DNA from 2 places in the Pleomorphomonas sp. T1.2MG-36 genome. Region 2 is predicted to be linked to the other one. Evidence: predicted binding sites of a transcription regulator. Region 2 holds the regulator's gene; the other holds the start of a gene.
What was found. Region 2 encodes LexA, which represses DNA repair genes until DNA is damaged. Its sites were predicted from a motif close to TGTTCNNNNTGTGTTCNG; they were not measured.
Positions count from the first base shown of each region.

Region 1 (3,132 bases), 150 kb from region 2:
CTAACCCTCAGCTCCACCCACCTCCGATTTGCTGACCAATGGCGCCATCCTTGGTGCCCCTGAATTTAGGCCATGCCTCCGACGAAACCACTCAGTTCGTCAGTCCTGACAAACGCCAAACGCACTGGGCCACCGCAGCCCCTTGCCCAACATTTTTCGGTAGCTTGCACCTCATCGAGGTAATCCTGCTCTCGGCCCGCCAGAGACGCCCTAAACAGGTAATGCACATGGCCGCACACCTTGCATGTGCATTCGAGCTTCTGAGCCTCTGAAAGATCCTGGACTTGGATCTGAGATTGCCATCCACCTTTGTGCTTCGCCATCACCAAAAATCCTCTGACGTCGGAACGCGTGTGTAAGAGATTTTACCGCCCACATTTCCGCCTTTGGGTGGCTTCCATGTGCCAAGGCTCACAACGGTTCCGGCGTATTTGGCGTTCAAGGCATCTACGGCGACGGATGCTGCCTCCCAGCACTTTCGCCTAGTATCGTCCGCAAGGAGAAAGTCCAATTGCCGTTCATTCGCGGGCGTCAGTTCGAGAAGCGTCACACCAATCCGAAAAACAGACAGCCGCTCTGGGTGCTCGGAATCGAAGGCCTGCCAAAGCAATGCGAGAGCGGAAAGGATGGCCTGATCATCGTGGACCACGGGAAGCGGAAGCTGCCTAAACCACGATCCCTCGCGTAGGGAAAGCCAGAGCGATAAGGCCCCGGCATAGTAGCTTTCCCGCCGGAGACGTCTGGCCGCTTTCGTCAGCAACAAGCGGCTGATGTCCTTAGCTCCTGTCCTCGTGCGAGATTCTGGAGGCAGAACGCGACCATGACCGAACATGCCGCGTTGGCTCGTTGGGGCTTGGATGTCGTACCCATGGAGCGCATACCACATCCGCTCACCGACGACGCTTCGCCAGATTTTCCTCATGTGTTTCGGCTGGAGGTTATAGAGATCCTCAGCCGTATAGATGCCCATGCCTTTTAAGCGGAAAGCCAAACGCGAGCCGACGCCAGGGATGTCGTCCAAGCCAACCTTGAACAACGGGGCGGGCATATCCTTGGGATGCCAGACGGCCATCCCGTCCCCATAGCTCCCTCGGCTCCGCTTCCCCGCTTTGCAGGCCATTTTTGACAGCTGCCTATTGGCCGCAAAGCCAATCGTCGAGGTTATGACCGGCGTCACATGATCACGGATTGTCGTCTTCACCCGCCAAGCCAGATCTTCGGGGTGTTGTCTCCCGTCCTCGGCCAAGACACATGTCAGCTCGTCGATCGACTTCGCGGTATCAATCGGAATGATCGTCTCGATTTCCGACAGGAGCGCGTTATGAGCCCGGCGGTACAAGTCTGGTTTCTGAGGGACGGTCACGAGATCGCAGCATTTGGCTAACGCCTCTCCAACACTCATCAGCGACGTGATGCCGGCGTTCTTGGCCTCCCTCGAAACCGCGATCAGCATCGCCCGGTCGCCGCCGCCTTCATACGGGACGACACCCACTGGACGGCCACGGAGTTTGCGGTTCGCCGCCTGTTCGACGCTCGCGAAAAAGCCGTCGAAGTCTAGGTACAACCTCTCAATGGTTTCCGGCTGTCTCATTTTAGACTCGCATGCCTGGGTGAATGTTCGCGTTATGTTCTTGATCTGAAGTGTCGTCAATCCTGACAGGTGCGAGTCAGTTGCCGTCGAGAGTCAGCAATTGACGCTCTGTCTAGACGACTACTTTCCTTGGAACGCTACTTGGTACATCCCATATTGCGAAGTTATTTGAATAACTTGGCGTGTGATGCTTTGGTCGTTGCCCGCCATTCGGCATGCGCCCGGAGCACGCTTCGGAGGTCGGACCTCGTCGACGCAGGCAAATCTGAGAATCCGTCTGCGTCACCGAGCGCTTGCAGCTCTTCGCCAATTTCGGCGAAGACGCGGCCGCCGAGAAGACGTCGCGCTCGTCCTAGAGCGTGACGCCGGTTCCTCAGTACCTGTCCCGTCACGCCTTGAGCCTGGAGCCAATCCGAAAATCCGCCGTCGGTCGCCGGCACGCTTTCCCCCCTGTGTCTTGCGAGGATCAGGCGACCGATGGCCTCCGCCAGCGGCGCCGGGACCGCATTCGCAATCATCTGATCAATGTCCCGGACACGCCGAGCGGGACTCCAATCCCAATCCTCGGGGAATCCCTGCAAATGCGATGTCTGCTGCTGGCTGAGATGCGGCACCTTGTTCGCTGGCACGGGATCCAACGGCGAAGGATTCGACAGATATCCAGACGCAGGCGGCTCGCGTGATGTCCGCACCAGTGCCGGCGCCGGCTCGTCGATCGACCTTACGCCGCGACCGCCGCCGAATGGGCGAACGAATATGTATTGCCCGCCGCTCGCCCCTGGGCTTCGCGATGCGGTCCGCAGCGTGGGATCAGGTGCATCCGTCGGCCAAACCGCAGCGCATCCGTATCGGCGGGGGGGGATGTAGACCTGTCCCCCGACATCGTCGCCGAGCACGTCGCGGATCGTCGTCTGTCGTGATCGCCGTGCTGCACCGATTTCAGACGTGAGGAAGTCGTCGGCTTCCCCGAGACGTCCGACGACGATCAGCCGTCGGCGGGTTTGCGCGACACCAAGCCAGGAGGCATCGACGACGATTTCAGTCAGCCCGTATCCCGCTCTTTTGAGAATTTCCCGCGAGCGTGCCCAAGTCGCGGATTTCTGCGCCCGCGCTACATTCTCCATCAGGAACCAATGAGGCCGGGCAATCACGATCGTCATCGCGAAAGCAATCATTAACTCCGCGCGTTCGCCTTCGATTCGCGGGCCAGCGGGCGAGAAATCTTGGCACGGTGGCCCGCCAACAATGATGTCTGGCTGCAGGTCCAAGACCGTCGGGGCGAGTGTGACGACATCCCGGATGTCGGCGAGGTGAACATGGTCGCCCACATTGCGTCGATAGACATCGACCGCCGCATCCCAAAAATCGAATGCTCCGACGACATCGAATCCGACTCTACGAAGGCCTAGCGACAGGCCGCCAGCGCCGCAAAAAAGATCGACCACCCGCACCCTCTTCCCTCCTGCGAATCCTCAATCGTAGAGGGAATTCGTACCCGGAAGGCGTAACGAAAAAGTTCATTACGATTGACATGCGGTCCT
Region 1 is NZ_CATNLY010000001.1:418,133-421,264, forward strand. Features, by position in the region: gene QQZ18_RS02045 (Y-family DNA polymerase) at 323-1,591, opposite strand; gene QQZ18_RS02050 (DNA cytosine methyltransferase) at 1,756-3,036, opposite strand; gene QQZ18_RS02055 (hypothetical protein) at 3,132-3,132, opposite strand, start outside.
Region 1: QQZ18_RS02045 (Y-family DNA polymerase) is a predicted target of LexA. The motif match lies at 1,616-1,633, and genes of this name have one in related genera.

Region 2 (3,132 bases):
GTGCCCGCGATCGGTGCGGATGGAAGCTGGGGCTACCGCTCTCACGGTTCGTACGTTGTAGCCGCGCAAACGCGCCCACTCGGCAAGCGAGACGCCCTCTCGCTCCATCTGCGACATGACTAGGGCCGTGGCATTTGGCATTTTCTATAATCCATGCTTCATTATCGAAACATGGAATCATAATGTCACGGTAATGTGTCATGTCAAGTCAACCAAACCGCAAAATTTTCGATACTGAAACATTGCGCGCAATCGGAACCCGCATTCGCGAGGCGAGAGGCGAGACCACCCAGGAGGTCTTCGCAGCAATGATTGGCGTCACACGTTCGGCGCTGACCAACTATGAAGCGGGACGGCGATTGCCCAATGATATTGTTCTACGCAAGATCAGTGAGGTCTCAGGCAAATCAGCGCCGTACATTTTATTCGGAAACACAATAACTCCATTTGAAGAATACAAAAGAGACATAAATCAACTAATAATGGAGAAATCACAAAAACGACCAGGGTTCATTCCACGATTTCAAATATCAGATGACGAGATAGCCCTTATTTCTCTTTTCCGATTGGTATATATCTATGATAATGGTCTCGATATTGTCGAATACATCCTGAAAAAGGCAAAAGAAGCAATACAAACTGAGGTTGAATTCTCGGGAGCACCCGTTTTTTGGGGAATGGGATACGTAGAACAGCTTGAGGATGTTCTAAAGAGGCGATACTTCCAGGAAGGTTTTGATCCAGACTTTTCGTATTGGGTCACTTTTTGGGAAGAGAAGCGCGCTCGGGAAGAAGCCGCCACTGAAGGCGGTGACAAATAGGGTTACAACACCGCTCAACCAAGGTTCCGTCGCTCACCGGTGGTTTACCAATAACAATTGCAAAAACAAACACTTAATAAATACGTGTCGGAGTTTGGTATAGGGTTTCGAATGGTTACCAATTGCGGACCCGAATTCATAAATAAAATCAATCGCTTATCTCCAAACTCCGACATTTAATTATCGGAGTCCAACGACATTTATTTATTGCGCGTCCATTTTCCTTGCTTTTCCGGCCTCGCCGGAACCCCGACCGGCAATCCCCATTGCGGAACACACACGGAACATGTTAACTCTGTTCGTGATTTGTACCGAATCGCGTTTCGGCGCAACCGATGCGCCGGCCGACCAGCGGGGACCAGACGATGCTCACGCGCAAACAGCTCGAACTCCTGATGTTCATTCATGAGCGTCTGAAAGAGTCGGGCGTGCCGCCATCCTTCGACGAGATGAAGGACGCGCTGGATCTCAAGTCGAAATCCGGCATCCACCGTCTCATCACGGCCCTCGAAGAGCGCGGCTTCATCCGCCGCCTGCCAAACCGAGCGCGGGCACTCGAAGTCATCAAGCTGCCCGAAACCATGCAGCCGGGGATCGGCCGCGCCCGCAAGGGCTTTGCGCCGGCGGTGATCGAAGGCGACGGCGGCCGCAAGGCTCCGCCGGCCAGCGCCGCCTCGCCCGCGCTCGACAGTCGCGACACCGTGCCCGTGCCGGTCATGGGGCGCATCGCCGCCGGTGTGCCGATCGCCGCCATACAGAACCAGTCGCATATCCTGCATGTACCGATCGATCTTGTGACCGGCGGCGAGCACTACGCCCTTGAGGTTCGTGGCGACTCGATGATCGAGGCCGGCATCCTCGATGGCGATACCGTCGTCATCAAGAAGTCCGACACAGCGGACTCCGGCGACATTATTGTGGCGCTGGTGGACGATGAAGAAGCCACGCTGAAGCGGCTGAGGCGCAAGGGCGCCTCCGTGGCCCTTGAAGCCGCCAATCCAGCCTATGAGACGCGCATTTTCGGACCCGATCGCGTGCGCATCCAGGGCCGTCTCGTGGCACTGATGCGTCGCTATTGACCGTTCGCTGATGGTAGGGGACTGGCGCAGGCAACCGCGCCCGCCGTCGACGACTGAAGAGGTCGTCGAATCCCCCTGCTGAGTTGCGCGCCCATCTGCCTACTTGAGCAACCGGCTTTCCTGCGACGGGTGCAGCAGCGACGTGTCTCCGTAGGAATAGAACCGGTAACCGTCGGCAATGGCGTGGGCGTAGGCGGCGCGCATGGTCTCTAGACCGGAGAACGCCGACACCAGCATGAACAGCGTCGATTTCGGCAGATGAAAGTTCGTCATCAGCAGATCGACAGCGCGAAAGCGATATCCCGGCGTGATGAAGATGTCGGTCGCTCCGGCAAACGGTTTGACCTGTCCATCTTCGCCGGCCGCGCTCTCCAGCAGGCGCAGCGAGGTCGTGCCGACGGCCACCACCCTGCCCCCGCGCTCGCGAACGGCATTGAGCGCGTCTGCGGTCTCCGCCGAGACGTGACCGATTTCGGCATGCATCTTGTGGTCCTCGGTATCGTCCACCTTCATGGGAAGGAAGGTGCCGGCGCCGACATGCAGCGTCACGAAATGCCGGTCGATGCCGCGTGCCGTGAGACGATCTAGAAGCTCCGGGGTGAAATGCAGCCCGGCCGTCGGCGCGGCGACCGCCCCGCTCTCACGCGCATAGACGGTCTGGTAGTCCGCCCGATCATGCTCATCCTCGGCCCGGCGCGCGGCGATATAGGGCGGTAATGGAATGTGGCCGACCGTTATCAGCGCCAAGTCGAGATCCGGTCCGGAGCGATCGAAGGCCAGGGTAACCTCTCCGTCCCCGCCCTTCTCCGCAACGACCGCGCCTAGAGGAGATGCGTCCGGATGGGAGCCGGAGAACACCACGCGGTCGCCCGCACGCAGCTTGCGCGCACCTTTGACGAACGCCCGCCAGCGATCGGGAGCCTCACGCATGTGCAACGTGGCCGACAGACGAACGGGCTCGCCCCCCTCGCGATCGCGACGCCCCTCGAGCTGGGCTGGGATGACCTTGGTGTCGTTGAACACCAACGCGTCGCCCGGCCGCAGAAGATCGGCAAGATCGCGCGCATGCCGATCCTCGAGAGGTTCACCCGGCTTCACCACGAGAAGGCGCGATGCGTCGCGCGGAACGGCGGGGCGAAGGGCAATTCGCTCGGGTGGCAGATCGAAATCGAAGGCTGAAACTTGCATGACCCTGCATAGGCACGGCCATCGCGAAAGGCAACGGTCAACCA
Region 2 is NZ_CATNLY010000001.1:563,886-567,017, forward strand. Features, by position in the region: gene QQZ18_RS02720 (helix-turn-helix domain-containing protein) at 201-821, shown strand; gene lexA (transcriptional repressor LexA) at 1,187-1,900, shown strand; gene queA (tRNA preQ1(34) S-adenosylmethionine ribosyltransferase-isomerase QueA) at 2,000-3,088, opposite strand.